Regions from separate parts of the Streptomyces sp. NPDC059740 genome, predicted to be linked through region 2. Evidence: riboswitches for the same ligand, from Rfam matches in the RefSeq annotation. Region 2 holds a riboswitch; the other holds the start of a gene.
What was found. Region 2 has a riboswitch for cyclic di-AMP ahead of ACFV3R_RS24220 (transglycosylase family protein). Riboswitches for the same ligand answer to the same signal wherever they lie in the genome.
Positions count from the first base shown of each region.

Region 1 (4,348 bases), on a different contig from region 2:
GCTCAGCGACATGGCCCTCGCCTACCTCCGCACCCCCGACCGCCGCGCAGGTCCGCAGCCGCCGGCCGCTGGCTGACCGTCCACTGCCGGCCGCCCTCACCCGCGGGCCCCCTCATCCGCCGCCTGCGCCGCGCTCGGTGGGGTGGGTTGCCGCCGGCGGTGCCGGGGCGGGGGGCGGGGGACGCCGTGCCCGGTCCCGCCGCGCGACACCCGCCCCGCCCTGGCCATGTATGTAACGTATGTCCGAAAGGTCGATGCGTGCGCGGTCAGCGCGTCCGGTGCCCCCACCGCCGGACGCGGCAGGCGCCGAGGCCGCGAGGAGCGGGCCCGGCGGGCCGGCCGTCCGGCGGGGACACGGAAAGGGACCGGTGTGGTGCGTCGAGGCGGTGGGCGGAGCGGCGGCCGCGGTGCGGGCCGGGCCAGGCGCCGACGGCGCCGCACCGACCTGGAGAACCAGGGGCGCCATGAGCGGCTCTCGCCCTTGTGGCGGTGGGTGGCGCTCTGGCTCCCCGTGGCGATGGTGGTCGGCGGCGTCGCCTTCGACCTGGTCACGCCCCGGAGCTGGACGGCCGCCCCGCTCTTCGCCGGCGCGCCGCTGGTCGCCGCGGCCTTCTACCGCCTGCGGGCGACCGGCGCGATCGCGGCGGCGGCGGTGGCGTCCATCACGGCCGTCTCGCTCCGCCTCGGCCTGCAGGGGCGGCGGCAGGTGGAAGAACTGGTCGCCGAGATCCTCACCGTGCTCCTGGTCAGCGTGCTGGCGCTGGGCATCAACCGCATCGTCCGGTTGGGCGACGCGCGCCTGGCCTCGGTACGGGACATCGCCGAAGCCGCGCAGCGGGCGCTGCTGCCCACGCCTCCTGAGCGGATCGGCGCCCTGGCGGTGGCGGCGCGCTATGTGGCGGCCCAGGCCGACGCGCGGATCGGCGGTGACCTCTACGCCGTCCAGGACACCCCGCACGGCGTGCGGCTGATCATGGGTGACGTCCGGGGCAAGGGCATGGAGGCGGTGGAGGCCGCCGTCATCGTCATCGGTGCGTTCCGGGAGGCCGCGGAGCAGGAGGCCTCGCTGGAGGCGGTGGCGGGACGCCTGGAACGCGCCCTGCAGCGGGAGGGCAGCCGCCGGGAGGGGCTGGACCAGTTCGAGGGGTTCACCACCGCGGTACTGGCCGAGTACCCCGCGGACGCCCGGGTCGGGTTGCGCGTGGTCAACCGGGGGCACCCGCCGCCCCTGGTCATCGAGGCGCACGGGGCGCTGCGTGAGGTCACCCCCGCCTCTCCCGCGTTGCCGCTGGGGATGAGCGAGGTGGCCGGCTGGCCCGACCGGGCCGACGAGACCGACTTCCCCCCGGGCGCCACCCTGCTGCTGTTCACCGACGGCGTCACCGAGGCCAGGAACGCGGCCGGCGAGTTCTACGACCCGGTGCGGCGACTGGGCGGCCGGGTCTTCGACTCCCCCGAGGAGCTGCTGGCTGCCCTCGTCGCGGACGTCGCCGAGCACACCCGCGGGGAGACGGCCGACGACATGGCCCTGCTGGCAGTGCGACGACGCGGCCCGGGCGAGGCCGAGGGGGAGAGGGCGCGGCGGGAGAACGGCGTGGCGGGCTCCGCGGCGGGGGGCGGGGCGGACGGCGGGGTTGAGGAAGGGGTGGAGGGGCGGGCGGACGGCGGGCCCGGGGGCCGGGTCGACCGCCGGTCAGGAGACGGGCCCGGCAGCGGGCCGGGCGGCCGGTTGGTCGGCGGGTCCGCCGGTGCCGGGGACGACTCCGCGGGTGACGGGCTGGAGGAGCGGGGCGGGACGGCGCCGGAGTGACGTCCCGTCCGGGGGGCTTCCTGAGGGGGCGACGCCTACGGAGGGGCCCGCCTTCAAGGGCTGACCAAGCGTCACCGTGCCGTCGCCGGCCGGATAACGACTCTTACACGATCACTGCGGCAGGGGTTTACTGAAAGCCCGGACTTACGCCCTGGTTCATCGCCACATGGGGCATTTGCGGGGGGTCCGGGTGTAGGGGAGTTGTGGAACAGGTGTGCCCAAGGCTTGGAATCTCAGGGCTGATTAGATTACTGTCCGATAACGCAGCGCGGTCGTCCCCGCCGCCTACCGAGGCGGCTCCGCGCGGCACCGCCGAATCCACCGGCGCAGTGCACCGACGCACGTCGCACCGCCCGTCAGGCCCCGCCACCGACGCGGAACCGCGCATTCCGTGCGCCTGGTTCCCCGTCCCACCCGCGGTGGCCTGACGGGCGGAGCGGCAGCCGCGAGCCCTCCCGCCCGCGGCCGGTCGCCACCGCGCCAGGAACCGGGGAACCACCACCGTGGGGTGAATCGGGCGCCCTCCCCGGGCATCCGTAGGAGACCTTCCTGCTCCGAACCCGTCAGCTAACCCGGTAGGCGCGAAGGAAGGAAAGGAGTGCGCCTCCGTGGCGTTCAACAGGTCCACCTCCGGCCTCGCCCCCCACCCCCAGACCGCCGTGCCGGGTGGCACCGGAAACCTCCCGCCCGTGGTCGTCGGCACGGCAGCGAGCGTCGACGCGGCAGGCGTCACCCTCGGCGCAGGCATCCCCCTCGTCGCCCCGGCCACCGGCTCCCCCGAGGCACCGGCCACCGGCCGCCACCCCCTCGACGACACCGCGGTGCCGGCCGCACCGACGACCGGAGCGGACACCTGGGAGGCGGGCACGGGCGCCTGGAACGCCGGCGAGGCTGCCTGGACCGCGGGGCAGGGCGCTGCGCATCCGGGCGGGAACGCCCGGGACACCGGCGCGGGGACCTGGAACCCGGACGAGAGCGCGTGGAACGCCGGCGAGGGCGCCTGGAACCCTGGCGACAACGCCTGGAACCCCGGCGAGGGCGCCTGGAACCCGGGCGAGGAGGAGGCGGGCGCTCCGCTCCGCGGCCGCCACCGCGTCGTCAGACAGCGCGGCGGGGGCCTCGCCCGCAGCAGCACCGTGCTGGGCGTCGGCGTCATCGCCGCTGTCGGTGCCGGGGGCATGGCGAGCGCCGACGAGAAGCCGCCGGTCTCCATAGCCCTGGCCGACGTCGGCTCCCTCGCCCACGACGTGGCCGCCCACCTGCCCGACGCCTCCGCGCTTCCGGTCGTCGGCGGCATGCTCTCCGGCGACGACCACGCCACCGACCACGTCACCGGCGGCCCGGGCACCACCGCCGTCCAGGCCGACACCGCCCACTCCGCCGCCCCGCTCGGGCACGACGCCACACAGGGCTCGGACACCGCGCACGCGGGGGAGGCCCTGCGCGCCCGCATCCTCCAGCAGGCGGAGCAGCAGCGCGACGAGGGCGAGCAGGAGGACCAGGAGTCCCTCCGGCAGACCGCGCTCAAGCAGGCGGCGGCCGACGCCGAGGCCGACCGGGCCAAGGCCGAGAAGGAGCAGAAGGCAGCCGAGGAGAAGGCCCGCCACGAGGCCGAGAAGAAGCGCCTCGCCGCCCTCGCCCGCAGCTACCGGCTGCCCGTCACCGGTTACACCCTCACCGCCGGATTCGGCCAGGCGGGTGACATGTGGTCGGCCGACCACACCGGCCAGGACTTCGCCGTCCCCACCGGTACGCCCATCAAGGCCGTCCACTCCGGCACCATCACCTCCGCGGGCTGGGCCGGCTCCTACGGCTACCGCATCGTGCTGACCCTCGACGACGGCACCGAGCTGTGGTTCTGCCACATGTCCTCCATGGTGCGCACCTCGGGCCACGTCAACACCGGCGACGTCATCGGCCGGGTGGGTGCGACCGGCAACGTCACCGGCCCCCACCTGCACCTTGAGGTCCGGCCGGGCGGCGGCGACCCGATCGACCCCATGCCGTGGCTGCGCGCCCACGGACTCGAGGTCTGACGGCACCGGGAGGGCCTGCGGGCGCCGTCCGGAGGCTCACGGTGACGTCCGGTGGCTCACGGTGACGTCCGGTGGCCGGCGACGGCGTCCGGGCCCAGGGGCGGCGAACCCGGGCAGGTGGTGACGTCCGCGGGCCAGGGGCGACGAACCCGGTGCGTGGTGGCGTCCGGGGGCCGGGGGTGACGGTCCGGGTGCGCGTGGTGGCGTCCGGAGGCCCGGAGTGACGTGTGGGGGCACACGGTGACTTGGCACGCTCCGAGCAGGAGTCGGTGGGGCGCTCGTGGTGGGCCGCGCGCCGGGGACGGCCTGTTCCCGCCCAGCGCTCCGCAGTCCTCCCGCGCCCGGGCAGCCCTCCCGCGTCCCGGCCGGGGGGCGACCGGTTGGTGGAGGCTGATAACACGCCGTTAGCCAGGTGCCGTTCCTGGGCACCCGCTCGGGCAACGCAGGGTTCCCGCATCCCCTGCCCACAGCCGAGGAGCGTCCCGATGGCGACGACGGAAAG
Region 1 covers NZ_JBHWGP010000052.1:3,414-7,761, forward strand. Annotated here, with positions in the region: gene ACFV3R_RS31885 (TetR/AcrR family transcriptional regulator) at 1-76, shown strand, start outside; gene ACFV3R_RS31890 (PP2C family protein-serine/threonine phosphatase) at 371-1,810, shown strand; cyclic di-AMP (ydaO/yuaA leader) riboswitch at 2,271-2,406, shown strand; gene ACFV3R_RS31895 (M23 family metallopeptidase) at 2,632-3,846, shown strand; gene ACFV3R_RS31900 (MFS transporter) at 4,332-4,348, shown strand, end outside.
Region 1: linked by a shared signal. The riboswitch ahead of ACFV3R_RS31895 (M23 family metallopeptidase) and the one ahead of ACFV3R_RS24220 (transglycosylase family protein) in region 2 are both predicted to bind cyclic di-AMP.

Region 2 (4,348 bases):
GCGCCGGGCGGGGCGGGGCGGGTCGTCAGGCGTTCTTGAAGCGCGGGAACGCGGAGCGGCCGGCGTAGACCGCGGCGTCGTCGAGGATCTCCTCGATGCGCAGGAGCTGGTTGTACTTGGCGACGCGCTCGGAACGGGCCGGGGCGCCGGTCTTGATCTGGCCGCAGTTGGTGGCGACGGCCAGGTCGGCGATGGTGACGTCCTCGGTCTCGCCGGAGCGGTGGGACATCATGCACTTGAAGCCGTTGCGCTGGGCCAGCTCGACGGCGTCCAGGGTCTCGGTCAGCGAACCGATCTGGTTGACCTTGACCAGGAGGGCGTTGGCGGAGCCCTCCTCGATGCCGCGGGCCAGGCGCTCGGGGTTGGTGACGAACAGGTCGTCGCCCACGAGCTGGACCTTGCTGCCGAGCTGGTCGGTGATGGTCTTCCAGCCGGCCCAGTCGTCCTCGAACAGCGGGTCCTCGATGGAGACCAGCGGGTAGGCGGCGACGAGCTCGGCGTAGTAGTCGCTCATCTCGGCGGCGGTGCGCTGCTTGCCCTCGAACTCGTAGACGCCGTCCTTGTAGAACTCGGAGGCGGCGACGTCCAGCGCCAGCGCGATGTCCTGGCCGGGGGTGTAACCGGCCTCCTGGATGGCCTCCAGGATGAGGTCGAGCGCCTCGCGGTTGGAGCCGAGGTTGGGGGCGAAGCCGCCCTCGTCGCCCAGACCGGTGGACAGGCCGCGGCCCTTGAGGACCTTCTTCAGCGTGTGGTAGACCTCGGCGCCCCAGCGCAGCGCCTCGGAGAACGACTCGGCGCCGATCGGCGCGATCATGAACTCCTGGATGTCCACGTTGGAGTCGGCGTGCGAGCCGCCGTTGAGGATGTTCATCATCGGGACGGGCAGCACGTGCGCGTTGGGACCGCCGAGGTAGCGGAACAGCGGCAGGTCGCTGGCCTCGGAGGCGGCGTGGGCCACGGCCAGGGAGACGCCGAGGATCGCGTTGGCGCCCAGCGAGCCCTTGTTGTCGGTGGCGTCCAGGTCGAACATGGCCTGGTCGATGAGGCGCTGCTCGGTCGCGTCGTAGCCGACGAGCTCCGGGCCGATCTGCTCGATCACGGCGAGGACGGCCTTCTCGACACCCTTGCCGCCGTAGCGGTTGGCGTCGCCGTCACGCAGCTCGATGGCCTCGAAGGCGCCGGTGGAGGCACCGGAGGGCACGGCGGCACGGCCGGTGGAGCCGTCGTCGAGGCCGACCTCGACCTCGACCGTGGGGTTGCCTCGCGAGTCGAGGATCTCGCGAGCTACGACGACGTCGATGGACGGCACGTTGTCTCCTTCGTGGGTGACGTGGTTTCTGCCCCCCGAGCCTAACGGCCCGGGGTCGCTTCCCCGCTCCACGGCCCGTTGGCCGAGGACAGAAAAACGGCGGTTACCGGTTGATACATGGCCATACGCGGCCTATTACCCGTAGATCCCGCGCTTGTTCGCTTTACGGGAAAACTGGGCGAAGGGGACAGAGATGAGGGGCTGTGAGCGCCTGCACCGCCACGGACACCCGTCGGCCGCAGCGCCGACAGCCCTGGCGACGCCGCCTCTCATTCAGCCATGCCCGCTTCCCCGACGCACACCCGGGTGGGCGCCGACGGCTCTTTTCGGCCTCGGCGGGCGCCACGGACCGTCCCGCGAGCAGCCGTGAGGGCGGGCCCGGCCGTCCGCCGGCAGCAGCCGCCGACACCGTCCGGACCCGCCGGAACGACGTGAGCCCCGCCGAACGCGTCCGGGGGGCGACACGTCGGCGGGGCGGTCTCACACGGCGGGGGCGGGCCCGGCGGACGGTCCGCACCCGCAGACCCGCGGCCCGTCCGGGCTCCGCGTCACCGGGGGGACGTCCGGTGACGCGGAACGGAGCGGGTGCCGCGGCGGGGGGCCGGGGCTCAGACGTGGAGCTTCTGGCCGGGGATGATCAGGTTGGGGTTGCCGCCGATGACGGACTTGTTGTCCCCGTAGACCTTCTTCCAGGACACGCCGTGAGCCTTGGCGATCTTCGCCAGGGTGTCGCCCTTCTTGACGGTGTAGTTGCCGTTCGGGGCGGACTTCGGCGTCTGGACGGGCTTCTCGGACTTCTGGCCGTCGGTCGAGGTGCCCTGCTGCTGGGGCTGCGGGGTGCTGGAGCCGGAGGGGTTCACGTCGGCCTGGGGGCCGCCCTGGGTCAGGCCGCCGGCGCTGGCGCAGGACCAGGCGCCCGGACCCTGCTGGGCGAGAAGCTTCTCGGCGACGGCGATCTGCTGGTCCTTGGTGGCCAGGTCGGCGCGCGAGGCGTACTGGGTGCCGCCGGCCGCGGCCCAGGAGGAGTTGTTGAACTGGAGGCCGCCGTAGTAGCCGTTGCCGGTGTTGATGTGCCAGTTGCCGCCGGACTCGCACTGGGCGACCTTGTCCCACTGCGAGACGGTGGCTGCGGAGGCGTTGGTGGCGCCCATCATCGGGACGGCCACCGCGGCACCGGCGACGCCGGCGAGCGTGGCGACCCGGACGGCCTTGGACGGACGACGGTGCCTGTTCCTGAGGTTCAGCATCGTTGACGTACTTCCTCACCGACGCCTGCGAGGTGAGCTGTCGGGTTCGGGCCGTGTGAGTTGCCCGGCCGCGCTGGAGATCGCGCGGCTTCACCCCTAGCCGGTCCCTCCGTGGTGCTCGTGGAGGGGCGGCGCCTACCTGGGTCCCCCGCTCCTGCCTACGGCGCTTGCGCGTCTGCTTTCTCCGGACGCCGGCAGGATTCGGCGAGCGCCAGGAGAGCCCGCCATCGGCGAGCGGTCACGACCGTAAACACACATCCCTGGGGTGTTCAAATGGCGCTCATGCACCACAGTTGGGCCTTTTTGATCACTTGACCGACCTATCTCCGCAGGTGGGCCGGGCACGGCGAGAGCAGGACAGGAGGTGCGAGCAGGGCAGGATGAGAGGCATGTCTCACATTCGGCAAAACAGTCACACCCGCCGAAAAGCCCCCTTGTCAGCTGTCGAGCCGGAGCTGCTGCCCGGGCAGGATGAGGTCCGGATCGGCGCCCACGACGGACCGGTTGGCGTCGTAGAGACCCTGCCAGCCGCCGTCCACCCGGTGCGCGTCCGCGATCACTGAGAGGTTGTCACCGGTCCGGACCGTGTAGGAACCGTCGCCCCGCGCCCCGCGCCCGTCCGCACCACCGCGGGAGGCCGCGGCGTCACCCTGCCCGCGCACAGGCTTCGTTACCTCACCGTTACCTTCGGACGGGTCGGGCGCGCCCCGGTGACGGCCGGCCTTCTCCCCCTGCCGGTTGCCGGCGGCGCCGTCTGCGGCGGCCGTGGCCCCGTCACCGGCGGAGGCCTCCGCACTCCCGTGCTCGTCCCCGTGGGTGGCGGACGGGGCCGGCGCCGGGGAGGTCGCGTCCGCCTCGCCGTCCCGACCGGAACCGGACGGGTCGTCGGCAATGGAGTCACCGGCGGCGGAGTCGCCGGCAGCCGGGCCGTCCGTGGCGTCCTCGTGGTCGGCGGAGGTACTGCCGGAGGCGGAGGGGGCGGACGGGTCGGAGCCCTGGCCGGAACCGGTGGAGTCGGTGGCGGCGGGCGCCCGGCCGGGCAGCGGCAGGCCGGGGTCGACGTCGGCCGGGACGTCGCCGCGCTCCAGGTGTGCGTCCCGGGCACAGGTGGTCCAGGCGTCCGGGCCCTGGGCCGCCAGGATCGCCTCGGCGACGGTTATCTGCTGCGACCGGCTGGCCAGGTCGGGGCGGGGCGCATAGGTGGTGCCCCCGAAGCTGCGCCAGAGTTCCCTGGTGAGACTCAGGCCGCCGTAGTGGCCGTCGCCCGGGTCGGCGCTCCACTCACCGCCGCTCTCGCACTGGGCGACCCGGTCCCAGGTGGAGACGTCGGCGGCGTGCGCGCCCCCGGCTGCCAGCAGCGGCAGTGCGATGCCCGCGCCGGTGACTGAGGCCGTGACGAAGAGGGCCGGAGCCTGGCGGGGGCGTCGGTGTCGGCCGTTCCCGGTGCGCATGTGCTTGCCTTTCGAGCGGCTTGTGATGTCCGCGTGAAGGTAGCCGGGCGGCCCGCCGGTCTCAAGTCGGTGTAGCCCAGATCACGTCCGGGTCACGCTGTTGACAAACTGTCACCAGGGCCCGGCCGCCCGGGAACGGGCCGTCACCGTCGGGGTGACGGCCCGGCAGCGGGCGGGTCAGCCTGCGGCCGAAGGCGGGACGGGGGTGAACTCCACCGGCAGTTCGCGCAGGCCCCGCATGATGAGGCCGCCGCGCCACCGCAGTTCCTCCGGTGCACCGGCAGCCCTCAGGTCGGGCAGCCGGGTGAGCAGCTTCGCCAGGGCCGTACGGCCCTCCAACC
Region 2 covers NZ_JBHWGP010000025.1:40,873-45,220, reverse strand. Annotated here, with positions in the region: gene eno (phosphopyruvate hydratase) at 26-1,309, opposite strand; gene ACFV3R_RS24220 (transglycosylase family protein) at 1,918-2,556, opposite strand; cyclic di-AMP (ydaO/yuaA leader) riboswitch at 2,564-2,773, opposite strand; gene ACFV3R_RS24215 (transglycosylase family protein) at 2,994-4,007, opposite strand; gene ACFV3R_RS24210 (cytochrome P450) at 4,185-4,348, opposite strand, start outside.